DNA from 2 places in the Nocardiopsis deserti genome. Region 2 is predicted to be linked to the other one. Evidence: riboswitches for the same ligand, from Rfam matches in the RefSeq annotation. Region 2 holds a riboswitch; the other holds the start of a gene.
The links. A riboswitch is a leader RNA that binds a small molecule or an ion and turns the genes downstream of it on or off. The one in region 2 is predicted to bind glycine.
Positions count from the first base shown of each region.

Region 1: it holds a riboswitch for glycine, as region 2 does, so the genes downstream of both, gcvP (aminomethyl-transferring glycine dehydrogenase) here and gcvT (glycine cleavage system aminomethyltransferase GcvT) in region 2, are expected to answer to the same signal.

Region 1 is NZ_VWVS01000020.1:77,815-92,050, forward strand. It holds gene FYW99_RS25560 (tetratricopeptide repeat protein) at 45-1,313, opposite strand; gene gcvP (aminomethyl-transferring glycine dehydrogenase) at 1,574-4,468, opposite strand; glycine riboswitch at 4,567-4,656, opposite strand; gene FYW99_RS25570 (glycoside hydrolase family 13 protein) at 5,077-6,771, opposite strand; gene FYW99_RS25575 (carbohydrate ABC transporter permease) at 6,809-7,741, opposite strand; gene FYW99_RS25580 (carbohydrate ABC transporter permease) at 7,765-8,709, opposite strand; gene FYW99_RS25585 (ABC transporter substrate-binding protein) at 8,913-10,289, opposite strand; gene FYW99_RS25590 (LacI family DNA-binding transcriptional regulator) at 10,581-11,597, opposite strand; gene FYW99_RS25595 (MerR family transcriptional regulator) at 11,782-12,270, opposite strand; gene FYW99_RS25600 (bifunctional nuclease family protein) at 12,736-13,209, opposite strand; gene FYW99_RS25605 (FHA domain-containing protein) at 13,380-13,922, opposite strand.
Region 2 is NZ_ML703348.1:507,619-521,854, forward strand. It holds gene FYW99_RS04905 (NAD(P)/FAD-dependent oxidoreductase) at 1-755, shown strand, start outside; gene FYW99_RS04910 (ferredoxin) at 739-930, opposite strand; gene FYW99_RS32180 (DUF4153 domain-containing protein) at 1,371-3,734, shown strand; gene pip (prolyl aminopeptidase) at 3,925-4,881, opposite strand; gene FYW99_RS04930 (DUF4429 domain-containing protein) at 4,986-5,870, opposite strand; gene FYW99_RS04935 (AMP-binding protein) at 6,154-7,872, shown strand; gene FYW99_RS04940 (3-deoxy-7-phosphoheptulonate synthase) at 8,106-9,161, shown strand; gene FYW99_RS04945 (class D beta-lactamase) at 9,311-10,240, opposite strand; glycine riboswitch at 10,408-10,509, shown strand; gene gcvT (glycine cleavage system aminomethyltransferase GcvT) at 10,654-11,766, shown strand; gene gcvH (glycine cleavage system protein GcvH) at 11,924-12,304, shown strand; gene glyA (serine hydroxymethyltransferase) at 12,312-13,580, shown strand; gene FYW99_RS04965 (L-serine ammonia-lyase) at 13,659-14,236, shown strand, end outside.

The DNA of each region.
Region 1 (14,236 bases), on a different contig from region 2:
CGGCCCCTGGTGACCGCGCGAGCAACCGGGGCCCGCCCCGGCCCTCACTCCCGCACCGAGTCGGGCCACCCCTCCGGCAGCACGTCCTGGCCGCCCATCGCCTCACTCAGCCGACGCCGGAAGTCGGCGTGCACACCGGGCCCCCACACCAGCTCGCTCGGTGTGCGCAGCGCCTGCTCCATGGCCGACCGCAGCGCGGCCGGGCGCGCCTCCCCCTCCGCCACCGGCAGCGCCAACAGGGCGTGCATCTGGGTGACCACGGCGAACAGCTCCCCCGCCAGCGCGGGAGCGCTCGCGGTCGCCGCCGCCTCCTCCAGGTAGGGGTCCCACCACGGCTCCCCTGCCCCGCCGTCCCCTTCCTCCCCAGGCCCGGCGAAGGCCCGGCGCAGCCGCCGACGCACCTCCCCCGCGGTGTCCGGGTCCCGGTCGCCCAGGCCCAGCCGCCAGACCCGCTCGGCCGCGGCGGGGTCTCCGCGCAGGGCCAGCAGCCCCGCGAGGAGTTCCACGGCGGCGGCGAAGGTGCCCGGCGCGGCCCCCGCCCCCGCCTCCCCCGCGTCATCGGAAGCCTCGTCCGGGTCCACGACCGCGCCGACGTCGGCGATGGCGTGCTCCAGGTGGGCGGCGGCGCGCAGCAGGCGCAGACCGGGATCGTCCGCGACCGACAGACCGCGTTCGACCGCGGCCGCTGCGGCGCCCGGCAGCCCCCGCCCCAACAGGCGTTCGGCCAGGTCGCGGGAGGCGTCCACGACGGTGGTGGCGTGCAGGCGACCGAGCGAACCGGGATCGGACGGCAGTGCCAGCGCCGCCTCCCAGTGCTCCTCGGCCCCACCGGTGTCGCCGCGCCCCTCGGCGGAGCGGGCCAGCCCGTAGTGCGCCACGGCCGTGTAGTCGGCCCCGCCCAGGTCGAGCAGGCGGCGCCAGACGCGGTCGGCCTCGGCGTGGTCGCCGTCCTGTTCGAGGGAGAGCGCGAGGTGGTAGGCGGCGCGCGGGGCGTACCGCGAGTCGCCGGTGGCCAGGGCGCGGCGGGCGGCCTCGCGGGCGGCGGCCAGGTCGCCCCGCTGGTCCTCGACCACGGCCAGGCCGAGCAGGGCGCGGGCCTGCACCCGCGGGTGGGGATTGGCGGCCACCGCCTGCTGGTAGAGCTTGGCGGCGCGCTTGAGGTGGCCGCTACCGGCGAGGTCCTGGGCCTGGTCGCACAGTTCGGCGGCGCCCTGCCCGGTCGGCGCCTCGGCCTCGTCGGTGTCCCGGGGGTCGGTGGCCGGGGGCGGGTCGGCGGGGCCAGAGCGCGCGGAGGGTCCGGACGTCGTGGTCATGTCTCCGCTTTCCATGGGGGTGGCGGGGTGGCGGTCCGCGTGGTGGGAACGCGATCCGTGTCGCCGCAACTCTAACGCCTGCGGTGGCCGGGGACCGGAGGTCCGCGCCGGAGCCCCGAAGCCGTGGAGGCTGCCCGGTTCTTCCCCTCTCCCGGTGAGCATGGAGAACAGACCGCACTTTTACGACGTAGATCTACACGCGGGACAAGGAAGGGGCGCCGGTCCCAGGACCGGCGCCCCTCACCGCGGCCTCGGCCGCCCTACAGCTCGAAGGCCTCCGGCGGCGGGCAGGAGCAGACCAGGTTGCGGTCCCCGTAGGCCTGGTCGATCCGGCCGACCGGCGGCCAGTACTTGTCCGTGCGCAGCGACGCCAGCGGGTAGGCCGCCTCGGCGCGCGTGTAGCCATGCGACCACTCGTCGGCGGTCACCGCCTCCGCGGTGTGCGGGGCGTTGCGCAGCGGGTTGTCCGCCGCGTCCCACTCCCCCGAGGCCACCTTGTCGATCTCGCCGCGGATCGCGACCATCGCCTCCACGAAGCGGTCCAGCTCGGCGAGGTTCTCGCTCTCGGTCGGCTCCACCATCAGGGTGCCGTTGACCGGGAACGACATCGTCGGCGCGTGGAAGCCGTAGTCCATGAGCCGCTTGGCGAGGTCCTCGTTGCTGATGCCGCTGGCCTTCTGGAGCGGGCGGATGTCCACGACGCACTCGTGCGCCACCAGGCCGCCCGCACCGGTGTAGAGCACCGGGAAGTACGGCTCCAGCCGCCTGGCCAGGTAGTTCGCCGACAGCACCGCGACCTCGGTGGCCGAGCGCAGCCCCTCCTCGCCCATCATGCGCACGTAGGCCCAGGAGATGGGCAGGATGCCCGCCGAACCGAACGGGGCCGCCGAGACCGGGCCCACGCCCGTGTGCGGGCCCGCCTCGGGCTGGCCGGGGTGGTTGGGCAGGAAACCGGCCAGGTGTGAGCGGACCGCGACCGGGCCCACGCCCGGACCGCCGCCGCCGTGCGGGATGCAGAAGGTCTTGTGCAGGTTGAGGTGGCTGACGTCGGCCCCGAACTCGCCCGGTTTGGCCCAGCCCAGCAGCGCGTTGAGATTGGCGCCGTCCACGTACACCTGGCCGCCCGCCTCGTGGACCAGGCGGCACACCTCGGTGACGGTGTCCTCGTACACGCCGTGCGTGGACGGGTAGGTGATCATGATGGCGGCCAGGTCGTCGGCGTGCTTGCCGGTCTTGGCGCGCAGGTCCTCCAGGTCGACGTTGCCGTTGTCGTCACAGGCCACCACTGCCACGCGCATACCGGCCATCACGGCGCTGGCGGCGTTGGTGCCGTGCGCGGAGCTGGGGATCAGGCACACGTCGCGGTGGGCCTCGCCGCGCGAGCGGTGGTAGCCGCGGATGGCCAGCAGCCCGGCGAACTCGCCCTGGGACCCGGCGTTGGGCTGGAGGGACACCGCGTCGTAACCGGTGACCTCGGCCAGCCAGGCCTCCAGCTGGCGGATCAGGGCCACGCTCCCGGCGGCCTGGTCCAGCGGAGCCAGCGGGTGCAGCCCGGCGAACTCGGGCCAGGTGACGGGCTCCATCTCCGCGGTGGCGTTGAGCTTCATGGTGCACGAGCCCAGCGGGATCATCGTGCGGTCCAGGGCCAGGTCGCGGTCGGAGAGGCGGCGCATGTAGCGCAGCAGCGAGGTCTCGCTGCGGTGGGTGCCGAACACCGGGTGGGTGAGGTAGTCCACCTGTCGGGCCAGCTCGACGGGCAGGCGGTCGGCGTCCTCGTCCACGCTCAGGCGCACGCGCGAGGAGCCGCGCTCGGCCTCGCCGAAGGCGGCCAGCACCTTCTCCAGGTCGACCTCGGTGGTGGTCTCGTCCACGCTCACGCCGACCGTGTACTCGTCGGCGGTGAGCAGGTTGTACCCGGCCTCCAGCGCGGACTCCACGACGCGGGCGGCGCTGGGCACGCGCACGCGCAGGGTGTCGAAGTAGGAGTGGTGCAGGACCTCGAAGCCGCGCTCGGCGAGGGCGTCGGCCAGGGCCGCGGTGCGGGTGTGCACCTGGCGGGCGATCGCGCGCAGGCCGTCGGGGCCGTGGTAGACGGCGTACATCCCGGCCATGACGGCGAGCAGGACCTGCGCGGTGCAGATGTTGCTGGTGGCCTTCTCGCGGCGGATGTGCTGCTCGCGGGTCTGGAGCGCCAGGCGGTAGGCGGGCTTGCCCGCGTTGTCCACCGAGACGCCGACCAGGCGGCCGGGAAGCTGGCGGCGCAGCTTCTCGCCCACGGCCATGTAACCGGCGTGCGGGCCGCCGAAGCCGAGTGGGACGCCGAAGCGCTGGGTGGAGCCGACGGCGATGTCGGCGCCCAGGTCGCCGGGGCTGCGCAGCAGGGTCAGGGCGAGGATGTCGGCGGCCACCACCGCGAGGGCGCCTCGTTCGTGGGCCTGGGCGATGACCTGGCCCGGGTCGCGCACGGCGCCGCTGGAGGCGGGGTACTGCACCAGGACGCCGAAGGCGTCGCCCTCGGGCAGGCCCTGGGCCAGGTCGGCGACCACGACCTCGATGCCGAGGGGTTCGGCGCGGGTGCGCAGCACGTGCAGGGTCTGGGGGAAGACGTCGGCGTCGACGACGAAGACGTCGGCCTTGCTCTTGGAGGCCCGGCGGGTCAGGGTCATGGCCTCGGCGGCGGCGGTGGCCTCGTCGAGCAGGGAGGAGCCCGAGACGGGCAGGCCGGTCAGGTCGGAGACCATGGTCTGGAAGTTGAGCAGGGCCTCCAGGCGGCCCTGGGAGATCTCGGGCTGGTAGGGCGTGTAGGCCGTGTACCAGGCGGGGTTCTCCATGATGTTGCGCAGGATGACCGGCGGGGTGAGGGTGCCGTAGTACCCCTGGCCGATCAGCGAGGTGCGCACCTGGTTGCGGGCGGCCAGGTCGCGCAGTTCGGCCAGGGCCTCGGCCTCGCCCAGCGCCGGGGGCAGGTCCAGCGGCGCGCTGCGTCCGGGGCCGGTGAGGATGGACTCGGGCACGGCGTCGGCCATGAGTTCGGCGGTGGAGCCGTAGCCGACCGCCTTGAGCATCTCCTGGACCTCGGCGGGCGTGGGGCCGATGTGGCGGTCGGCGAACACCCGGGCGGGCGCGCCCGGGGTGTGCACGGGCTGGTCTGGCACGGAGACCTCCTGGTGACAGGGCCGAGTCGGGTCGGCGGTGTTCCTCACGGTCTCCCCCTCTGTCACCGGGCACGGCGGTGCCCAGGCTTCAGAGCGGCCTCCTCCACGCGGTCCATGGTGCCTGAGAGGTTACTGGGGAGTATTGCCCCGTCGGCGCCCCGTTGCGGGGTCTCTCTCGCGCGGTGTCGACAGCCAGCTGACGATCTGTACGTGTGTACAAGCAGGGTGAATGTCGGTTTTCATCCCTGTTGTGACTACGACCGTACTCGATCGTCGCCCCGGGCAGCGCTTCCGGGCAGGCGTTTCGCCCAGATCACACCGCGAGCCTGGAGGTTCCTCCAGGCGGCTGCGCCAGCGCACGGGAACGGAACCGTGTCCGCCTCCGTCGCGGCCTCGGGCGGCAGCGGCCCCGGGGTGCCCGTCCAGCGGAACCGACCGCGGTCAGGGGGTGGTCGACACCCCGGGGCGGCAGGCGGCACGCTCATGGGCCGACCGAAGACGTTGCTGGCGTGGCGCAAGTGGCCCTGAACTGCGATGATCTTGTACTTGTAGCGTGTCTCGGCCGCCCAACCCCGCTACAAGTACAAGATCACGACGGAGAGAACGGGTCAGCGCACGAGAAGGCGCAGCCACACGGCGGTGTCCGGGGGCAGCCGGTCGCCCTCCAGTGGCCCGCTGGCCACCAGCACCTCCACGTGGGCGGGCAGCTCCGCGGCCTCCGATCCCAGGTTGACCACACACGCCACGTCCGGCTTCCGCACGAACGCCAGCACCTCCGGCCCCGACTCCAGCCACCGCATCCCGGAACCGCCCCCGGCAGGAGGCGAGCCCAGGGCGGGCTCGGCCCGGCGCACGGTCAGCGCCCGGCGGTACAGGTTGAGCATGCTGGCGGGGTCCGCCGCCTGGGCCCGGGCGGTGTGCGCGGCCCACCCGTCGGGCTGGGGCAGCCAGGGCCGCGCGCCGTCCTCGGGGCCGAACCCGAACGGCGCCCGCTCCCCGGACCACGGCAGCGGTACCCGGCACCCGTCCCGGCCCCGGTCCGCGCCGCCCGACCGGGCGAACACCGGGTCGTCGATCCACTCCTCGGGCACGTCCACCTCGCCCAGGCCCAGCTCCTCGCCCTGGTACACGTACACCCCGCCCGGCAGCGCCATGGCCAGCAGCGCCGCCGCCCGCGCACGCCGGGTGCCCAGCTCCGGGTCGCTGGGCGCCCCGTACTGGCGGTCGGCGAAGGAGAACCCGGTGTCGGCCCTGCCGTAGCGCGTGACGTGCCGGGTGACGTCGTGGTTGGACAGCACCCACGTGGCAGGGGCTCCCACCGGGGCGTGCGCGGCCAGGGTGCGGTCGATGACCCCGCGCAGCGCCGCGGGCTCCCACGGGCAGCTCAGGAAGTCGAAGTTGAAGGCGCTGTGCAGCTCGTCCGGGCGCAGGTAGCGGGCGAACCGCTCGGGGTCGGGCAGCCACATCTCCCCCACGAACACCCGGTCGGGGCCGTAGGACTCGGCGATCGCGCGCCAGCGGCGGTAGATCTCGTGCACCCCGTCGCGGTCGGAGAAGGCCCGCTCGTCGGGCGCCCCACCCTCCTCGGGCTCGCGCGCGTCGGGCAGGTCCGGATCCTTGACCAGCCCGTCGGCCACGTCCACGCGGAACCCGTCCACGCCCCGGTCGAACCAGAACCGCAGCACGTCGTCGAACTCCGCGCGCACCCGGGGGTGCTCCCAGTTCAGGTCGGGCTGCTCGGCCGAGTACAGGTGCAGGTACCACTCCCCCGGCTCGCCGTCCGCCTCGGTCACCCGGGTCCAGGCCGGTCCGCCGAACCGGGAGCGCCAGTTGTTGGGCGGCAGGGAGCCGTCCGCGCCCCGGCCGGGCCGGAACCAGAACATCTCCCGCTCGGGCGTCCCCGGCCCCGCGGCCAGCGCCGCGCGGAACCACGCGTGCTCGCTGGAGCAGTGGTTGGGCACGATGTCGATGATCACCCGGATGCCGCGCGCGTGCGCGGCCTCCACCAGCCGCTTCGCCTGGTCGAGGCCGCCGTAGACCGGCGCGACGTCGGTGTAGTCGCTCACGTCGTACCCGCCGTCGGCCAGCGGCGAGGGGTACCAGGGGCTCATCCACAGGGCGTCCACCCCCAGCGCGGCCAGGTGGTCGATCTCCCGCAGGACTCCGGCCAGGTCGCCGATCCCGTCGCCGTCGCCGTCGGCGAAGCTGCGCGGGTAGACCTGGTAGATGGCGGCTCCGCGCCACCAGGCCGGGTCCGCGGACGAGGCGGGGTCCTGCGCGGGCAGGTGGAGGGTGTGGGCCACGGTGCTGCGTCCTTTCGAGGGGGTCGGCGGGGACGGGTCAGCCCTTGAGGGCTCCGGCGGACAGACCGGCGATGATCTGGCGCTGGAAGAGCAGGAACAGGGCGACCACGGGCAGGCTGGAGATCACCATTCCGGCGATGAGGGTGTTGAGCGGCATGTCGGTGGAGATCCGGGCCAGGTAGACGGTGATGGTCTGCACCTGCGGGTCCTGGAGCACCACCAGCGGCCAGACGAAGTCCTTCCACGCGGCCACGACCGCCAGGATCGAGACCACGGCCAGGATCGGCCTCGACAGCGGCAGCACGATCCGCAGCATCACCTGCACGGGTCCGGCACCGTCGAGCCGGGCCGCCTCCAGCAGGTCGGCGGGGATCTGGTCGAAGAACCTCTTGAGCACGAAGACGTTGAAGGCGTTGGCGCCCAGCGGCAGCCAGATCGCCCACGGGGTGTTGAGCAGGTTCAACCCGAGCAGGGGCACGTCGGCCACGGTCAGGTAGGTGGGGATGAGCAGCGCGGCGGCGGGCAGCATGAGGGTGGCCAGCATCATGCCCAGAAGCGCACGGCCCAGGACGGGGCGGAGCTTGGAGAGCGAGTAGGCGGCGGGGACGGCCACACCGAGCTGGAACAGCCAGGCGCCGCCCACCACCACGAACGTGTTCCACATGAAGTGGCCCAGGTCGAGGATGCCCCAGGCCTCGGTGTAGGTGGAGAAGCGCCACTCCCGGGGCAGCAGGGTGGGCGGGGTGCGCACGAGCTCGGCGGGCGGTTTGAGGGCGCCGGTGACCGCCAGGAGCATCGGGCCCAGGAACACGACGGTGGCCGAGGCGACCACGGTGACCAGGACGAGCCGGTAGGTCAGGCGCCCGCGCGTCCCGGCCAGCGTCAGCGGAGAGACGAGCGTGCGTTCGGCAGGGCGCGGCGGGTTCGGGCGGCGGCGCGCGCGGGGCGGCGCAGGGCGTGTGGGGGTCATGGCTTCCTCGCAGGGGGACGCGGTCAGCGGGGTCGGGTCGCCCACAGGTACAGGGCGGAGAAGAGGGCCAGGACCACGAAGAGCATCAGGCTCAGGGCGCTGGCCGCGCCGAAGTCGCCGAAGGTGAAGGCGTAGCGGTAGATGAGCAGCAGGACCGTGGTGGTGGCGCCCTCGGGGCCGCCGCCGGTGAGGATGTAGGGCTCCACGAACACCTGCATGGTCGCCACGACCTGCATCAGCAGCATGACGAGGATGACGAAGCGCATGTGCGGGACGGTCACCGTCCGCACCCGCTGGAGCAGGCCCGCGCCGTCGAGCTCTGCCGCCTCGTACAGCTCGCCGGGGATGCCCTGGAGCCCGGCCAGGTAGATCAGGGTGGCGGTGCCCAGGTTCGCCCAGGTGGAGACGATGACCAGCGAGAGCAGTGCGGTGTCGGCGGAGTTGAGCCACTGGAGGCCGGGCAGCCCGACCGCCCGCAGCGCGCCGTTGACCAGGCCGGGACCGGGGTCGTAGAACCACTTCCACAGCAGGGCCGAGACGATCGGCGGCAGCATGACCGGCAGGTAGACCGCCAGGCGCAGGTAACCGCGCGCGTGGCGCAGCTCGTTGAGCACCAGGGCCATGCCGAAGGGGAGGGCGAAGCCCAGCACCAGCGCCAGCAGGGTGAAGTAGCCGGTGTTGGCCCACGCGGTGGCGAACAGCGGGTCCCCGAACAGGGTGCGGAAGTTCTCCAGCCCCACCCAGTCGGGGGCGGCGACGAAGTTGACCCGTTGGAAGGCCAGCGCGACGCCGCGCGTGATGGGATACCAGGAGAAGAACACGAAGCAGACGAGGGCTCCGGACAGGAAGGCGTAGGCGACGGCGTTGGCGCCCAGGCGGCGCGCTCCCGCGCGCCCGGGGGCTCGGCGGCGGGCGGCCGGGCGCTCCCGCGTCCGCGCGGTCGCGGTCCGCAGGGCGAGGTCGGGCATGGGTGCCTCCGGTCGGCTGGGCGGCGGCCCGGGAGGCGGGCCGCCGCGGTGGGGAGTGGGGCTGGTCGTGGGCCCGGCCGGGGAGCTCGGACGAAGCACCCGGATGGGAGAGCTGGCCGGAACGCCCGGCCGCGGGGCGGGTCGGGACAGCCGACCGGAACGCCTGGCCGCGGTGCCCGGCCGCTGGCCGGCCCGGCTCGGGCTCAGCCGCCGAGGACCGCGTCGATCTCCTCCTCGGCCGTGGCCAGCAGCGCGTCGACGTCGGCGTCCTCGCGGGTCAGCACGGCCTGCATCACGGTGTCGAGGACGGCGTAGACCTGCTGGGCCTGCGGCGGCTCGACGAATCCGGGGACGTCGGGCTGGGCGTCGACGAAGGACTGGTAGTTCTCCAGGGGCACGTTGGCGTTGGCCTCCTTGAGCTCCAGCTGGGCCTCGCGGACGTCGCCCGTCCAGATGTCGGGCGTCGGGGCCATGGGCAGGCCGACCGGGGAGTCCAGGGCCAGGGCGTCGTCGACGGCGTCCTGGAAGCGGTCGGGGTTCAGGTACTTCCAGCTCAGCCAGGCCAGGCCCGCCTCGATCTGCTCCGGAGCGGCCTGCGGGTTGAACATGTACCCCTCGCCGCCGATCAGGGTGCCCCTCTGCTCGGGCATGGGGGCCAGCCCGTAGTCGGCGAAGTCGCCCTCGAAGTTGTCCACGACGGGCTTGAGGTTGTCGGGCGCCCCGACGTACATGCCGAGCGTCCCGGCGCCCATCATCCGCTGCAGGTCCTCGAACTCCAGCAGCTGGCGCTCGCCCATGGACCCGTCCTCCCAGCGCATGGCGTGGAGGGTCTCCAGCACGCGGCGGCCCTCGGCGTTGTCCACGGAGGCGGTCATGGAGTCGCGGTCCACCACCTCGGCGCCCAGGGAGTTCATCCAGGCGTTGAAGTGCCAGCCGCCCTGGTTGGCGGTGCTCAGCTCCCCGAAGCCGACGTAGTCCTCGTCCAGTGCGCTGACGGCCTCGGCCGCCTCGCGGACCTCCTCCCAGGTGGCGGGCGGGTCGTCGGGGTCGAGTCCGGCCTCCTCGAACAGGGTCCGGTTGTAGACCAGCCCCATGGAGTAGTTGGCGGTGGGCAGGCCGTACAGGCGTCCCTCCCCGTCCCGGAACACGTCGAGCAGCCCCGGCTGGAGCTGGTCCACGACGCCGAGCGCCTCGGCCTGCTCGGTGATGTCGGCGGCTTGACCGCGCTCGATCAGCGTCGCCGGGTCGGTGAAGTAGACGTAGAAGACGTCCTCCAGCTGGCCGCCCGCGAGCTTGGCCTGGAAGGTCTCGGGGTCCATGAAGCCCTCGCGGGGTTCGATGTCGATGTCGGGGTGCAGCTCCTCGAACTCGGCGACGTCGGCGTCGAAGATCTCCCGCTCGACCTGGAGGGCCGCCTCGGGCTGGCCGTTGACGACGAGGGTCACCCGGCCGGAGCCGCCGCCGTCATCCGGGGCGCAGCCGCTGACAGCGACCAGCAGCGCCGCGGCCGCGGCCGGGAGCGCGGTGCGGGTGCGGAATCCGCGGGTGCGCCCGGGGAGTACGGCACGTGTTGTGTCCATGGCCTGGTCGTTCCTCTCCGGCTCCTCCCCCGAGTGAAGCCACGTGATGGTGCCGGAACTATAGAACCGATCGACACAGAATCGCAAGAAACCAACTAAGTTACGCAAATCGACGACACAAGCCAGAAATGCAGGGATAATGAGGCCTGCATCACCTTCCGAAGTCGCCCCAACCCGCCTAACGAAGGCATAACGAAGGGGTGCGGCGAGGATCGCCGCACCCCTTTTCCTCCGCACCGCCGTCCGGTGGCCTGACCTCCCGGGGCGCCGGACACACCGCCGGGCGGCCCCTCAGCCTCCCGTTCGCGCCGTCTGGGGGGCCGGGCCCGCCGAGGCCCGCACCACCAGCTCCGGTTCGAACATCAGCTCCGCCCGGGAGACCGGGCCGCCGTCGATCCACCGCGCCAGCAGTTCCACCGCCGAACGGCCCATGGCCTCGATCGGCTGGCGCACCGTGGTCAGCGGCGGATCGGTGCAGGCCATCAGCGGCGAGTCGTCGTAGCCCACCACGGACACGTCCCCGGGCACCGACAGCCCGCGTCGGCGGGCGGCGCGCACCGCGCCCAGCGCCATGACGTCACTCGCGCACAGGATGCCCGTGACGCCCCTCTCCAGCAGCCGGTCCGCGGCGGCCCGCCCGTTCTCCATCGAGTACAGGGCGTGTTCCACCACGGGCTCGGCGCCCGTCCCGTCCGCGCACGCGCGCAGGGCGGCCCGCTTGCGCCGGGAGGGCACGTGGTCGGGCGGGCCCGCCACCATGCCGATGCGCTCGTGGCCCAGGGCGCGCAGGTGGCCGACCACCTGCTCGACGGCCACCGCGTCGTCGCAGGCCACCCGGGGGAAGTCCAGGGAGTCGATGGCGGCGTTGATGAGCACCGTGGGCAGGTTGCGCTCGTGCAGGTGCTCGTAGTGGGCGTGCGCGGCGTCCTCCTGGGCGTACAGGCCGCCCGCGAAGACGATGCCCGAGACCTGCTGGGCGAGCAGCAGGTCGACGTAGTCCTCCTCCGAGACCCCTCCGGCGGTGCGCGTGCACAGCACCGGCGCGAACCCGCGCTGGGCCAGCGCCGTCGCCATGACCTCGGCCAGCGCGGGGAATATCGGGTTCCGGAGCTCGGGCAGGACCAGGCCCACCAGGCGCGCGCGCTCCCCCCTCAGCTGGGTGGGGCGCTCGTACCCGAGGACGTCCAGGGCGGTCAGGACCGCCTCGCGTGTGCTGGAGGAGACGCCGGGCTTGCCGTTGAGGACCCGGCTGACCGTGGCCTCGCTCACCCCGACCTTCTCGGCGACCTCCGCGAGTCGACGTTTCATGCCACCAAGGTACGGCATCGGACGCAAGCCGTTTGCATGCGCTTGCGCTGGCTGCCATTCGTTTGCGGATGCCGGCCCCCGGGATGCGAGGCCGTGTGGGAGGGGACCGCCGAGCCGCGGGGCGGCGCGTGACGGGACAACCGGGGACCGGCCCACGGGGGCCGGACACGGGGGTCCGCCCGCCTCAGCCGGTGCGGCGTTCCCTGCGGCGCCTGGCCAGCTCGTCCACGGGCTGGGGCGCCGCGGCGGGCAGGTCGGCCCGTTCCTCGGCCGGAACCACGCCCAGGGCCTCCTCCAGCTCGCGCCAGACGTTGCCCAGCGCCAGGCCGAACATGCCCTGCCCGCGCTGCATGAGGTCCACGACCTCCTCCGGGGAGGTGCACTCGTAGACGCTGACGCCGTCGCTCATGAGGGTGATGCGGGCGAGGTCGGGGGCGGGGCGGCCGCGCAGGTGGTCGACCGCGGTGCGGATCTGTTGGAGGGAGATCCCGGTGTCCAGGAGCCGTTTGGCGACCTTGAGCAACAGGATGTCGGGGAGGCTGTACAGGGGGGCGTTGTGGGCTCCGGTGCGCACACTCGGCTCCACCAGGCCGGTCCTGGCCCAGTAGTCGAGCTGGCGGTAGCTGATCCCGGCGGCCGTACACGCCGCGGGGCCCCGATACCCGGCGTCCATAGGCAGCGCCACCACGTCCTCTTCGCACAGTAGGCCCTGCTGCCCCGCTAGCCGCAGCGCGGACCGCCTGTCATGGGGATCCCGCTTGCCGCTCGCTACCGCCACGCCGACCTCCGGCTTCTCGTCCCACGGCGGTCTCGACAGGGGATGTCCACTCAGGGAACGGGTGCGCCGTGGGTTCCACTGCACTGAAGGTAGGACGGCCGACCGGCAGCGTCAACGACACCGCGCGGCGCGTCGCCAAGTGCGCGCGGCACCGGTGTGCCGGGGCCTCCCCGGTGGCGCCCGACGCGCACCCGGGGGTTTCGGCCCTGATCATTACGACCACTTCCGTTACCCAATCTATCACCGGCCCCGCGGATGAAGTCGCAGGTCGGGGTGTGTCCTCCCGGGGCACGCCACCGCCGTGGCGCGGGACCCGCGCGCGGGCGCGGGCCCCGGGGAGAGTACACGTTCGCCGCCGGACTACTCCGCGCGCCTGCCGAAGTCCTCGGGCGAGATGTTGTCCAGGAACTCCCGGAACGCCTCGACCTGGTCCTCCTGCTCGTCCGGAATCGGCATCCCGGCCTCGTCGATCACGTCCTCGTGCGCGTAGATGGGTGTGCCCGTCCGTAACGCCAGGGCGATCGAGTCGGAGGGGCGCGCGCTCACCTCCACACCGTTGCTGAAGACCAGCTGGGCGTAGAAGATGCCGTCGCTGAGGCCGGTGATGTTCACCGTCTTGAGCCCGGTGTCCAGTGCGTCGAGGACGTCCCGGAACAGGTCGTGGGTGAGCGGTCTGGCCGGTGCGACGCCCTGTTGGGCCAGCGCGATCGCGGTGGCCTCCACGCCGCCGATCCAGATCGGCAGGTAGCGGTCGCCTTCGGCTTCCTTGAGCAGGACAATCGGCTGGTTCGAGGGCATCTCAACACGGACGCCGACGACCTCCATGTGCTTCACAGCGTCTCCGTCCCACGGGTCGTGATGCCGGATGGGCGCTCGTCCCTGCTCCCGCTGCGGGTCAGGACCCGAGGGCGAAATCGGCACCCTTCGTTACAAAGCTCTCCGGCGGCGGGGGGCCGCAAACCTCATCGGCCCACCCGCCGCTCCCTCGGCCGTCCCCGCGCCGGTCAGCGGCGCGGTTTGGTCAGCAGGACCATCCGGAACTTGCCGATCTGGATCTCGTCCCCTCCCCCGAGCTGCGCCTCGTCGACCGGCTCGCGGTTGACGTAGGTGCCGTTGAGGCTGCCCACGTCGCGGACCCCGAACCCGTCGCCGCGGCGGAAGAACTCCACGTGGCGTCGGGAGACGGTGACGTCGTCCAGGAAGATGTCGCTGTTGGGGTGGCGGCCGGCGGTGGTCACGTCACTGTCCAGCAGGAAACGGCTCCCGGCGTTGGGGCCGCGCCTGACCACCAGCAGCGCCGTGCCCGGCGGCAGAGCGTCGGGGTTGGCGGGGTCGTCGCCGCCCAGCTCGTCGCCGGACTCCTCCTCTTCCAGGGCCTGTATGCCCGAGAGGGAGATCGTGGACGTGACGTCTCCGCCGGAGTCCCTGCCAGTGCCGGGTCGGGGGCCCTGCTGTTCGGCTCTGCGGATCGGAGTTCCGCAGTGGGAGCAGAAACGGGCATCATCCGCAACGGCGTGACCGCACTGCGTGCAGTAAACGCTCGACATAGGTCGGCTCGGCCTCCTACCGCACGGGGCGGTGCTTGATTGGGCTGATCGGTGGCACGCACCGGGCGTCGGGCGGGCACGTGGCCCGCACACCGTCCGGTACGCGGTGAGGCGGCCCGCTGTCGCGGCAGCGGTGCGCCTCACGCGGTCGGTCGCTAGGTCTCATCCCCCGTGTCGCACTCCTTGTCACCACCGGCGGGGGTGTCCGCCGTTGCCGGGATACCCGGTCCGGTGGGCGACGCGGCGCTTCGGGGAACACTCGACTTTAAACCATATCCCTGTCCAGGAAGGGTTTTGCTCCTCCCCGGCCCGCC
Region 2 (14,236 bases):
CCGAGGTGGCCGCCAGCGCCCGTGCGGTGGGCATGGACGTGACCCTGGTCGAGGCGGCGCCCACGCCGCTGACCCGGGTCGTGGACCCGCGGATCGGCGAGGTCCTCACGGAGCTGCACCGGGAGAACGGCGTCGACGTGCGCCTGGGCGTGGGCGTGGCCGGTTTCGAGGGGCGGGACCGGGTGGAGCGGGTCCGGCTCGCCGACGGCTCGGCGGTGGAGGCCTCCCTCGTGGTCGCCGGGATCGGCGTGCACCTGAACACCGAGTGGCTGCGCGGGTCCGGGGTGGAGCTGCTGGCCGACGGCTCGGTGGCGTGCGACGAGTACTCCGCGTCCTCGGTGCCGAACGTGTACGCGGTCGGCGACCTGGCGAACTGGCCGCACCCGCGCTACGGCGGGCGGATCCGCCTGGAGCACTGGACCAACGCGGGCGAGCAGGGCGCGGCCGCGGCGCACAACCTGCTGGCGGGCGGCGTCGGGCGCACGCCCTTCACCCCGGTGCCCTACTTCTGGTCCGACCAATACAAGATGAAGGTCCAGCTGCTGGGACAGGGCGCGCCCGCAGATCAGGTCACCTTCGTGCACGGCTCCCCGGAGGACCGAAAGTTCGTGGCCTTCCTCGGCCGGGGCGGAATGCTCACCGGTGTGCTGGGGCTGCGCTCCACCCCCAAAACCATGCGCTACCGGAGTCTGCTGGAGAGGCCGACGACGTGGGACGAGGCGTTGGCGGCCGCGGGGGTCACTCCCGCACGGTGATGGCCCTCTTGGGGCACATGCGCTCGGCCTGGCGGACGCGTTCGTGCGACGCGGCGGCGGGTTCCTCGGTGAGCAGGTAGAGGAAGTCGTCGTCGCGGACCTCGAAGACCTCCGGGGCGGCGGCCATGCACAGGGCGTTGCTCTCGCACTGGTCGTAGTCGACCTCGACTCGCATCGTCACTGGGACTCCTCGCGCGGAAGGCGGTGTGACCCCCGACTCTAGCCGGGGGCGGACGCGGCGCACGGGTCTGGACGGGTGTACGGGCGTGCGTCCAGAACTTCGCTTTTGTCCATAAAACGGATGTTGTGTGAACCGTCAGCATGCACGCGCTGTCCCACTGCCGACAGCACCGGGCCGTCCGGTGCCGTCGTGAAAGGGGTACACGGGTGAGCGAGGACGAGACCGCCGGGAATCCCGAGGGCCGCCGGTCGACCGCGGAGGCCGCTCCCGCGCCGGGGCCGTACGGGACCCCCGCGCCACCGGGGCAGGCGGGGCAGACGGGTCCGCCGGGACAGGTAGGGCAGCAGAGCCCGCCGGGAGACTCAGGACAGCCAGGCCCGCCGGGACAGACGGGGTATCCGATCCCTCCGGGGTATACGGGGTATCCGCGGCACATGGAGCAGGCGAGGCAGCAGGGTGCCCACCAGGGACCGCAGCAGTACGGCACGACGTTCGCGCACCTGTCACACCCGCAGCAGTACCAGCAGGCGTACCACGACCCGGCCTACCGGTACCGGGAGCGGACGCGGGTGCCCCTGCCCCAGGCGCCCGCGTGGCTGCCGGTCGCCGTGTTCGGCGTCGGCGTGGTGGCCGCGCTGTTGGCCACGTTCGACCGTCCCGGGATCGGCCTGGTCATCACCGGTGTGGTCGCGGGTCTGACCGCGTTCGCCGCGCTGATGGTGCGCCCCGCCGTCCCCGGGAGCGGGGCGGAGGACGAGGAGGCCCGAAGCGGGGAACCGGGGTCCGGGGAGGCTTCCGGCACCGAGGGGAGCCCGGGGGCCCACGTGACCGGGGGATCCGGTGGCCCCGGTCCGGTCGCGGAGAGCGGCCCTGTCGGAGACGGCGGGGAACCACGGCCCGAGAACCCCTCCGGCGCCGCGGAGCACGCGGAGGAGGTCGGATCCGCCTCCGGAGTCGAAAACGCGGTCTCCGAGACCACAGGGGCCCATGAGGATTCCGGAGCCAACCCCTCGGCTGAGGCTGGAGGGACATCCGAGGCCGCAGAGGGCAGCGAGTCCGATAGCAGCGGAACACGTACGCCCGGGAGTGTGACCTCTGGGGACACGGGTGGTGCCCCAGAGGCTGATGGGGGCTCCGCATCCAGCACCTCTGAGGCAGCGGAGCCGCCGGGGAGCGAGGACACCAGAACCGCCTCCGTCCCCGAGTCCACTGAGCCGGTCGCGTCCGACGGTACAACCGGGAACGAAGAGGCCACCGAGGCCACTGGGACTGACGAGGCCACCAGGACAGGGCCCATCAGTGCTGGCGAAACTACTGAGGCCACTGAGGCCGCTCCAGCCGTCGCACCCTCACCTCTGTCCCTCTCCCACCCCACAGCCGCACACGCCACAGCCCCCGCCCCCCAATCCGCCTCTGCCCCTCGGTCCACATCCGCCCCTGCTCCCGCCTCCACCCCCGACCGCCGCTCCTACACCTGGTCGGCGGTCTACGGCGTGCTCGCCGCCGTCCTGTTGTTCACGGCGGTGTTCCGCGACGCGGGCTGGGTGCTCTTCTGGACCCTGACCGCGTCCTTCCTCCTCGCCTCGATGGCCTTCGCCGCGCGCAACCCCGCCTCCCGCCAGGGCGCGGTGGGCGTCCTCACCGGCTCGCTCGCCCTGTTCCGCAACCTGCCCTCCACACCGCGGTTCCTGACCGCGCCGCTACAGGGCAAGCGGTTCCGCCGCCTGGCCGGGCCGGTCCTGGTCACCACGGTGGCCACGGTCGGCCTGCTGCTCGTCTTCGGCCTGCTCTTCGCCTTCGCCGACCCGGTGTTCGGCAGCTACCTGAGCCGGATGTTCGCCGACCTGCTCCTGGAGAGCGACCTCAACCCGTTCGGCGACCTGTTCGCCATGGCGATGGCCGTACTCCTCACCGGGTCCGCCGTGCTGACCGCGCGCCGCCGCCACACGCCGATGCCCGCTCCCCGCACCGCCCCAGTGGGCCCCTCCCCCGAGCGGACTCCCCTGCCGGTGTGGGTGTGGACGATCCCGCTCAGCGCCCTGGTCCTCCTGTTCACCGCGTTCCTCGCGGTCCAGGCCGTCGCCATGTTCGGCGGCGACGAGTACGTCCAGCGCGTCGCCGGGGTCACCTACGCCGAGTACGCACGCCAGGGCTTCTTCCAGCTGGTCGTGGTCAGCCTGCTCGTCCTGTGCGTCATCGCGGTGGTCGTGCGCGTCCTGCCCTCCAGCACCACCCGCGTCCTGCGCAACGCCCTGCTCGGGCTGCTGTGCACGCTCACCCTGGTCATCCTCGCCTCGGCGATGATGCGCCTACAGCTGTACATCGACACCTACGGGCTGACCCGGATGCGGGCCAGCGCCGAGGCGTGGATCATGTGGAGCGCGGGGGTGTTCGGACTGCTGCTCGTGGCGGGCGCGCTCAACACCCTGGGCCGGTCGGCGGCCTGGCTCCCCCGCGCCACGGCCGCCCTGGCCGGAGCGGCCCTGGCCGTCTTCGCCTACGGCAACCCCGACCTGCGTATCGCCGAGAGCCACCAGGACCTGGACCTGACCACGGTCGACACCTGGTACCTGCGCGACCTGTCCGCCGACGCGATCCCCGGTCTGATCGAGCTGGAGGGCAACGACCGCGACTGTGCCCTGGTGGGATTCCAGAACCTCGTGGAGGAGTCCGACGACACCGGGTTCGCGTCATGGAACCTGTCCCGTCACCGGGGACTCCAGCAGCTGGACGAGCTGGGCCTGTTCGAGATCGGCGGCCAGGCCGGGATGAGCTGCTCCTACGAGCGCGGCCACTAGGAAGCGTGGCGGGGGCACACCCCCGCCGCCCTCCGCCCGCCCCCGGCGGACGTCTCGCGCGGTCCCTCCCGTGCACGGCTCCCGCCGCGTCCGCGGACGACCGGACCGGCCGGGGAACGCGGGGTGCGGGGGCTTCCCCGCACCCCGCGCCTCTCCCCAGGACCCGGGGTCGGGCCGCCCGCGCCCCGGGTTACTTCGCGAAGCGGTCGGTCGCCTCGATCAGGTGGTCCAGGATGCCGGGCTCGCTGAACGCGTGCCCGGCGTCGTCCACGATGTGGAAGTCCGCCTCCGGCCACGCCTTGTGCAGGTCGTAGGCGGTTCGGGCCGGGGTGCACACGTCGTAGCGGCCCTGCACGATCACGCCGGGGATGTGCCGGATCGCCTCCGCGCCGTCGATGAGCTGGTTCGGTGTGAGGAACCCGCGGTTGACGAAGTAGTGGTTCTCGATCCGCGCGAAGGCCAGCGCGTAGTCCTCGTCCGCGTGGTGCTCGCGCAGCTCGTGGTTGGGCAGCAGGGTGACCGTGGACCCCTCCCACACGCTCCACGAGCGCGCGGCGGCCAGGCGCTCCTCCCGGTCCGGCGAGTTCAGGCGGCGCGCGTAGGCGGCGATGAGATCGCCGCGCTCCTCCTCGGGGATGGGCGCCAGGTAGGACTCCCACAGGTCCGGGAAGAGCTGGGAGGCGCCCTCCTGGTAGAACCAGCGCAGCTCGCTCTCGCGCAGGGTGAAGATGCCGCGCACGACCAGCTCGCTGACGCGCTCGGGGTGGCGCTGGGCGTAGGCCAGCGCCAGGCAGCTGCCCCAGGACCCGCCGAAGACCTGCCAGGACTCCGCGCCGATCATCTCGCGCAGCCGCTCCATGTCCTGCACCAGCGTCCAGGTGGTGTTGGTGGACAGGTCGGTGTCCATCTGGCTGGCATGCGGGGTGGACCGGCCGCAGTTGCGCTGGTCGAACAGCAGGATCCGGTACCGCTCCGGGTCGAAGAGCCTGCGGTGGTCGGGCACGCATCCGCCGCCGGGACCGCCGTGCAGGAACACCACGGGCTTGCCCGCGGGGTTGCCGCACAGCTCCCAGTAGACGCGGTGTCCGTCGCCGACGTCGAGCATCCCCGAGTCGTACGGCTCGATGGGCGGGTACAAGGTACGCAAAGCGTGAGCCCTTTCGTGGACGTGGTTCCTCCCCGGGGGACCCCGGCGGAGTCGGGCGCCGCGGCCGGGGCCGCCCGGCGGGCACCCGGTGGGGGGCCGACCGGTCAGAGCCGGTCGAGGAGTTCGGCCTTCTTGGCGCTGAACTCCTCGTCGGTGAGCAGCCCCTCGGCGTGCAGCCGCCCGAGTTCGCGGATCTTGGCGAAGACCGCCTCGCTGCCGTCGTCGGCCGCCGCCGCGGTGAGCTCCGCGGCCCCCGCCTGGACCTCCCGCGCCGCCGCGACGTGGGCGTTGACGGTGGCGGCCATCAGCAGGGTCTCCTCGCTGCCCTTGGTCCCGTGTGAGGCGAGCGTGAAGAAGTCGTTGTCCAGCGCCGTGGCCTCGGGGATGGTCACCCCGCGCAGCACGATGCGCAGGTAGCCCTCGGTGACGTCGACCGGCGGGTGCCAGTGGGCGGTCTCGATCTCGGAGAGCCGGTAGTCGCGGGACTTCTCCTTCTCCTTGGCCGTGCTGGCCAGCCAGCCGTCCCACTGGAAGCGCACGCGGGTGCCGTCGAAGGAGGCCGACCCCTCGGCGGTGCGGACCTGGAGCGGGGGCCGGGCCACCAGCCCTCTGGCCACCTCGCGCGGGTCGGGTTCCTCGGTCAGGGTCTCGCGGGCGAAGCGGGCCGAGGCGGCGATCTGCTCGGAGTAGTACTCGGCGAGGAGTTCGCCCTCGTGCGGGCCGGTGATCAGCAGCGGGGTGAGCGCGTCCCGGCCGGGGACGCCCAGGAGCGCGTAGGGATCGGTGTCCTCCACCAGTCTCAGCCGGAGCCGCCAGCCGTGCTTGCGGCTGCCCCGGTCGAAGTCGACCTCGCGGACGGCGGCCAGCGGAACCGCGCAGCTGCCCAGCGACCGGAACAGGGTGGGCACCTTGCGGCCGGAGTCGAAGCGGATACGGATCGTCTCGTCGTCGATCCGCCAGGTTCCGTGGTGTCCGCGAAGTTCCTCCATGTCCACACATCCTAGAGCCAGCGGGCCCCGCGTGCGGGGGCGCGGGACGGTCGGCCGGACCGGATGCGGGGGCGGGTGCTCCGGAACCGGACGCCGCCCTCCCGGGGGCGCGTCACCGCCTCGGTTCCCGTCCGCCGCGGCGGCGCGGCCTCCACCGCGGGTGAGGCGTCACCGCAGCGCATCCCGGGTAGGACCAGCGGGGCACACCCGTTGCACCACCCCGCCCGGGCGGGACCGGCGGACAGTGCGGTCGGCGCCCTGTCCCTGAACCGGAGGACGCCACATGTCGAGAGAGACGGCAGCCGCGGGCGCGGCCGAGTTCCGCGCCGCCCGGGACCTGCTCCTGGACCTGCGCGAGGACCAGGAGAGGGCGCACCGGGAGTTCACCTGGCCCCGGTCGGACCGGTTCAACTGGGCGCTGGACTACTTCGACGAGGTGGCCGGGCGGCGTCCGGACCGGACGGCGCTGTGGATCGTGGAGGAGGACGGCGGCCAGGCCAGGTACACCTACCGGCAGATGTCGGAGCGCTCCGGCCAGGTGGCCAACTGGCTGAACAACCAGGGCGTGCACCCGGGCGACCGGATCCTGCTGATGCTCGGCAACCAGGTGGAGCTGTGGGAGACCCTGCTCGCCGCGGCCAAGCTCGGCGCCGTGGTCTGCCCGACCCCCACCTCCCTCTCCGAGGGCGACCTGCTGGACCGGCTGGAGCGCGGCGAGATCGCGCACGTGGTGTGCTCGGCCGCCGAGACCGAGAAGTTCGCCCCGCTGCGGGGGCACTGGACGCGGATCTGCACGGGCTACATGGAGGGGTGGCTGAACTACGCCGACTCCGAGCACGCCGGTCTGGACTTCCACCCCCCGCACCCCACCCACCCCGACGACCCCCTGCTGCTGTACTTCACCTCCGGCACCGCCGCCCTGCCCAAGCTGGTCGTGCACACCCAGCGCTCGTACCCGGTAGGGCACCTGTCGACCATGTACTGGCTGGGCGTGCGGCCGGGCGACGTCCACCTCAACGTGTCCGAGCCGGGGTGGGCCAAGCACGCCTACGGCAGCGTGTTCGCCCCGTGGAACGCCGAGGCGACGGTGCTGGTCGTCAACCAGGAGCGCTTCGACGCGGCGGGACTGCTGGACGCGGTCGTGCGCTGCGGGGTGGACACGCTGTGCGCGCCGCCGACGGTGTGGCGGATGCTGGCACAGGCCGGCCCCGCCGCGTGGGACGTGGGGCTGCGCGAGGCGGTGGCCGCCGGGGAGCCGCTCAACCCCGAGGTGGTGGACCGCGTGCGCGAGGCGTGGGGCGTGACCGTGCGCGACGGGTTCGGGCAGACCGAGACGACCGTGCTGCTGGGCAACGGCCCAGGCCAGGAGGTGGTGCGCGGTTCGATGGGGCGCGAGATGCCGGGCTACGACGTGGTGCTGGCGGACCCGGCCACCGACGGGCCCGCCGACACCGGGCAGATCTGCGTGGACCTGGCCCGGGAGCCGGTGGGGGTGATGAAAGGCTACGCCGACAACCCCGACCTCAGCCGCGAGGTGATCCGCGGGGGCCGCTACCGCACCGGTGACATCGCCAGCCGGGATTCGAACGGTTACATTACCTATATCGGTCGATCCGACGATGTGTTCAAGGCCTCAGATTACCGCATCTCACCATTCGAACTCGAAAGCGTTCTGGTCGAGCACGAATACGTGGTCGAGGCGGCCGTGGTTCCCTCGCCCGACCCGCTGCGGCTGGCGGTGGCCAAGGCGTACGTGACCCTGGCCGCGGGGGTGGCCCCGGACGCCGAGACCGCGCGGTCGATCCTGGCCCACGCGCGCGAGCGCCTGTCGCCGCACCAGAGGGTGCGCCGCCTGGAGTTCGGCGAGCTGCCCAAGACCGTCTCCGGTAAGATCCGTCGCGTGCAGCTGCGTCGGGCCGAGGCCGAGCGCGGCACGGTCACCGACGGCGCGCGCAACCCGCGCGAGTACTGGGAGGAGGACCTCCCGGAGTCGGGGCAGTGACCGAGCGGACGCCGGAGCCGCCCCCGGCGGAAATGGCCGCGGGAACCGGGTAAATACCGTCTCACAAAATGAGACGCTTTTCGGCGTCCGAAACCGGTGTGGTGTTTTCTGTCACGTGAACCGCGCCGGCCGACGCGGCAGCGGAGTGCCGAACCGCCCGCGCTACTGTTTTCATAAGACGGTTTTCGTGGCGACAGCGGAAAACACGACAGACGGGACCCGAGGGGAACACCATGCCGAGCACGAACGACACACGGGTGGCCAGTTACAAGCCGCTCATCGCCCCCCGGGACCTGCTGGCCGAGCTTCCGCTGGGTCCCGGGCGCAGCGCCCTGGTCGAGGAGTCACGCGCCGAGGTCAAGCGGGTGCTGGACGGTGAGGACGACCGCCTGCTGGTCGTCGTGGGCCCCTGCTCGGTGCACGACCCCGAGTCCGCCATGGACTACGCCCGCCGCCTGAAGGAGCTGGTGCCCTCCCTGCGCGACGAGCTCTGCATCGTGATGCGCGTGTACTTCGAGAAGCCGCGCACCACCGTCGGCTGGAAGGGCCTGATCAACGACCCCGGCCTGGACGACACCTACGACGTGCACCGCGGCCTGCGCACCGCGCGCAAGCTGCTGCTGGACATCAACGCGCTCGGGCTGCCCGCCGGGACCGAGTTCCTCGACCCCATCACCCCGCAGTACATCGCCGACGTCGTCTCCTGGGGCGCGATCGGGGCGCGCACCACCGAGAGCCAGGTGCACCGCCAGCTGAGCAGCGGCCTGAGCACGCCCGTGGGCTTCAAGAACGGCACCGACGGCGACGTCCAGGTGGCCGTGGACGCGGTCGGCGCCGCCGCCGCCTCGCACACCTTCTTCGGGATCGACCCGGCCGGCGCCGGTTCGGTGGTCGTCACCGAGGGCAACCCGGACTGCCACGTCATCCTGCGCGGCGGCCGCAGCGGCCCCAACTTCGACGCCGAGCCGGTCAACGCCGCCCTGGACGTCATCGAGGGCGCCGGGCTGCCCCGCCGCCTGATGATCGACGCCAGCCACGCCAACAGCGGCAAGGACCACACCCGCCAGCCCGGTGTGGCCGCCGCGATCGCCGCCCAGGTCGCCGAGGGCCAGAGGGGCGTCATCGGCGTGATGCTGGAGAGCTTCATCGTCGAGGGGGCCCAGAAGCTGGGTGACCCCGCCGCCCTGACCTACGGCCAGTCGATCACCGACAAGTGCATGGGCTGGGAGACCACCGGCGACGTGCTGGCGCAGCTGGCCGAGGCCGTGCGCCAGCGCCGCAAGGCCTAGCGACCGGAAACGCTGCCGGTGTGACGCACGGATTCTGACCTGCGGTGATCTTGTACTTATAGCGCGTCCCGACCGCCCAACCTCGCTATAAGTACAAGATCACGGCGGACGGGGGCGGGCCGACGCACGTCGCGGGGCCCGTGCGGCGCTCAGGCGGTGCGCTCCCCCTCGGGCAGGACCTCCAGCTCCACGAGTATCTCCCGCCCCAGCGACTCGCACAGCTCGGCGTCCCCGTCCTCCTCCGGGTCGATGCGCAGCGCGAACGTGTACAGGTCGTCGCCGCGCTCGACCCAGCCGACCCACCAGCCCGGCGCGGGGTCGGCTTCCCCGCTCCACCCCGCCTTTCCGTGGAGGGCGTAGCCGTTGTCCCCCTCCAGGGCGGCGAGTTCACGCACCGCCTCCTGGTGCGCGTCGTCCACGGGCAGCTCGTCGCGGGCGAGCCTCGCCAGGAAGGCGGTCTGCTCCATCGCGGAGATCTCCAGCGGCCCCTGCGTCCAGAACCGGTCCAGCGAATCCGCGTCGCCCACCGAACGGTTGCCGTAGTCCAGCCGGTCCACCCAGGCCGCCATCGGCTCGTGCCCGACCCGGCGGGCCAACTCCTGGTAGACGGGGAGGTCCGAGGCGTGGAAGGCCTCGCGCAGGGCCATGCCCTGCTCCCGCCGCTCGGCGGGCTGGGGCCCGCCCCCGCGGGGCACCACCTCGCCCACGTCCCCGACCGCTCCCGTCTGGAGCCCTACCAGGGTGTTGACCAGGTCGAAGGTGGACGCGGGGGCCGCGCGCTCGCGGGCCTCCTCCGGCCCCACGACGGTCGCCTCCCGCTCCATCACGTCGTGGAGCACGAAAGTGCCCCCGACGCCCGCGTCGGCGAACACCGACTCCAGGTCCTCGCGCTCGACGGCGGCCACGTCGCCCCACGTCAGGGGTGGGGGCCCGGCCTCCGCCCCCTCCCGGGCCGACCCGTCCGGCTCCCGCGGTCCGTCCACGGCCCCGGCGCACCCCGTGCCCGCGGCCAGGGACAGCACGCATCCGGCCGCGAGCGAGCGCGCCCCGCGCGCCGCCCTCCCGGTGTCGGTTCGCATCCGTCTCCCTCCCCCCGGTCGGTACCTCCCGCACACGCTAATCCCCGCCTCCCCGTTCCAGGGCGGAGGCGGCCGGAGTGTCGAAGACCGGCGGGTGCGGGGGCACCGGCACCGCGCCGGGCGCCCTTGGGCGCCGTTCACGGCCGCTGCTAGGCTGAACGTGTTGCTGACCCCGTACGGGAGAGTGCCCGCGTATCCAGCGCGGGCCGCCGAAGGAGCAATCCCTCCCCGAAGACAACCTCTCAGGCACAGCGGACCGTACGGGCGAGACCACTCTGGAAAGCAGGGACAGCCGTCCCTCGCCGAAGGTGCAAGCCGCGCCGAGCGCGCGACGAAGCTCTCAGGCACAGATGACAGAGGGGGAGGATGGCAACGCCACGCACGTCACGACGCCCATCCTCTCGGGAGTGCCCATGTCAGATGCCGCATCCGCACTGCGCGCGACAGCGCTGCGCGAGGTCCACGAGAAGGCCGGCGCCACCCTCGTCGACTTCGCCGGATGGCTCATGCCGCTGCGCTACGGCAGCGAGACCGCCGAGCACCGGGCGGTACGCGAGGCCGCGGGCCTGTTCGACCTCTCCCACATGGGCGAGATCCGGCTGACCGGACCGCAGGCCGCCCAGGCCCTCGACCACGCGCTGGTCGGCCACCTGTCCCAGGTCAAGGTGGGGCGCGCCCGGTACTCCATGATCACCGCCGAGGACGGCGGTGTCCTGGACGACCTCATCGTCTACCGGCTGCGCGAGGACGAGTACCTCGTCGTGGCCAACGCCGCCAACACCGCGGTCGTCGCCCCGGCCCTGGCCGAGCGGGCCGCGGGCTTCGACGTCGAGGTCCGCGACGAGTCGGCCGAGTACGCACTGATCGCCGTCCAGGGGCCGCGCGCCGTCGACGTCCTGGCGCCGCTGACCGACGCCGACCTGGAAGGCATCCGCTACTACGCCGGGTACGAGCACACCGTCGCCGGTGAGCCCGTCCTGCTCGCCCGCACCGGCTACACCGGCGAGGACGGCTTCGAGATCTTCGTCAGCCCCGCGGAGAAGGCTCCCCAGGTGTGGGGGGCCCTCATGGCCGAGGGCGAGCGGCACGGCCTCGTCCCCGCCGGGCTCTCCGCACGCGACACCCTGCGCTTGGAGGCCGGGATGCCGCTGTACGGGCAGGAACTGACCGCCGACCTCACACCCTTCGACGCCGGTCTGGGCCGGGTCGTGAAGTTCGACAAGGGCGACTTCGTGGGCCGTGCGGCCCTGGAGGAGGCCTCCCGCTCCTCCCGTCCCCGCCGCCTCATCGGCCTCGTCGCGCGCGGGCGCCGCCCGCTGCGCCAGGGCCAGGAGGTCCTGCGCGACGGCGCCTCCGTCGGAACCATCACCAGCGGCGCGCCCTCGCCCACCCTGGGCCGCCCCATCGCCATGGCCTACGTGGACGGCGACCTCGACACCTCGACCGGCGCGTTCACCGTGGACGTGCGCGGACGGGGTGAGGACGTCGACGTGGTCGAGCTGCCGTTCTACAAGCGGCAGTCGTAGGAGCAGGGGCCTTCACACCCCGAAGGCCCGCACGCCCCTCGCGGCGGGATCCCCCCACAGGGGACCCGCACGCACGGGGCGCGACCGGGCGTAGGCCGGGCCGGGCAGCCGTACGGGCGCGCGGCAGGAAAATGGAACACCTCCAAGGAGAGTTGAAGTGAGCGTTCCCACGGAGCTGGGTTACACCGCCAAACACGAGTGGGTCGTGGTCGAGGACGGGATCGCCACCGTCGGGATCACCTCGTTCGCCGCCGAGTCCCTGGGCGACATCGTCTACGTCGAGGTGCCCGAGGTCGGCAGCGAGGTGTCCGCGGACGAGCCGTGCGGCGAGGTGGAGTCCACCAAGTCCGTCAGCGACGTCTACTCGCCCGTGAGCGGTGAGGTCGTCGAGGTCAACGCGACCCTGGAGAACGAGCCCGAGACCATCAACTCCTCACCCTTCGAGGACGGTTGGCTGTTCAGGGCCCGGATCTCCGAGGAGCCCTCCGACCTTCTCTCCGCCGAGGAGTACACCAAGCTGACCGAAGGCGAGGAGTAGGCCCCCGATGGCTACTGACAACACGCTCAACCAGACGCTGGGCGAACTGGACCCCGAGGTGGCGGCCGCGGTCGACGCGGAGCTGGCCCGCCAGCGCGACACCCTGGAGATGATCGCCTCGGAGAACTTCGCCCCCCAGGCGGTGATCGAGGCGCAGGGCACCGTCCTGACCAACAAGTACGCGGAGGGCTACCCGGGCCGCCGCTACTACGGCGGGTGCGAGCACGTCGACGTCGTCGAGCAGCTCGCCATCGACCGCGCCAAGGCGCTGTTCGGCGCCGAGCACGCGAACGTGCAGCCGCACTCGGGCGCGCAGGCCAACACGGCCGTGTACTTCGCGCTGCTCAAGCCGGGTGACACCATCCTGGGTCTGGACCTGGCCCACGGCGGCCACCTGACCCACGGCATGAAGATCAACTACTCCGGCAAGATCCTCAACGCGGTGGCCTACCACGTGCGCGACGAGGACGGCACCGTCGACTACGACGAGGTCGAGGCGCTCGCCGAGGAGCACCGGCCCAAGATGATCGTCGCCGGGTGGTCGGCCTACCCGCGCCAGCTGGACTTCGCCCGCTTCCGCAAGATCGCCGACTCCGTCGGCGCGCTCCTGATGGTGGACATGGCGCACTTCGCCGGTCTGGTCGCGGCGGGGCTGCACCCCAACCCGGTGCCGCACGCCGACGTGGTCACCACGACCACGCACAAGACCCTGGGCGGCCCGCGCGGCGGCATGATCCTGGCCAAGGCCGAGCTGGGCAAGAAGATCAACTCCGCGGTGTTCCCCGGCATGCAGGGCGGGCCGCTGGAGCACGTGATCGCGGCCAAGGCGGTGGCCCTCAAGGTCGCCGCGGGCGAGGAGTTCGCCGACCGGCAGCGCCGCACGGTCTCGGGCGCCAGGCTGCTCGCCGAGCGGCTGACGCGACCGGACGCCGCCGAGGTCGGCGTGAAGGTGCTCTCGGGGGGCACGGACGTGCACCTGGTCCTGGTGGACCTGGTGAACTCCGAGCTCAACGGCCAGGAGGCCGAGGACCGCCTGCACTCGATCGGGATCACGGTCAACCGCAACGCGGTGCCCAACGACCCGCGTCCGCCGATGGTCACCTCCGGCCTGCGGATCGGTACCCCGGCACTGGCCACCCGCGGTCTGGGCGACGAGGACTTCGCCGAGGTCGCGGACGTCATCGCCGAGGCGCTCAAGCCGGAGTTCGACGAGGCCGCGCTGCGCGGCCGGGTCCAGGCGCTGACCGCCAGGTACCCGCTCTACCCGAACCTGTAGAGCCCCGCCGTGCGGGGCCGGGCGGCCCCGCACGGCACCCTCATGCCCCGGGCCCTGTACTCGACGAGGAGGACAGCCATGGCCATCAGCGTGTTCGACCTGTTCAAGATCGGGATCGGACCGTCCAGCTCGCACACGGTCGGGCCGATGAAGGCCGCGCGCACGTTCGTGGCCGGACTGCGCGAGGAGGGCCTGCTCGACGGCGTGGCCCACGTGCGCGCGGAGCTGTACGGTTCCCTGGCGCTCACCGGCAAGGGGCACGGCAGTGACCGGGCGGTGGTCCTGGGACTGATGGGGCACACCCCCGAGCACGTGGACGTGGACGCGGTACCCGAGCTGGTGGAGCGGGTGCGCGAGGAGCGGACCCTGTACCTGGGCGGGCCCGAGGGGCCGCCGGTGGCCTTCGACCCGGCCGTGGACGTGGACTTCCGCCGCAGGGAGAGCCTGCCCGACCACCCCAACGGGATGCGGTTCGTGGCGCTGGACTCCTCCGGCGCCGAGCTGGCGGCGAAGGTGTACTACTCGGTGGGCGGCGGGTTCGTCGTGGACGAGCGCGCGGCGGGCGCGGACCGGATCAAGGCCGACGACACCGAGGTGCCCCACCCCTTCGACAGCGCCGAGGAACTGCTGGGGATCTGCGCCGACACCGGGATGTC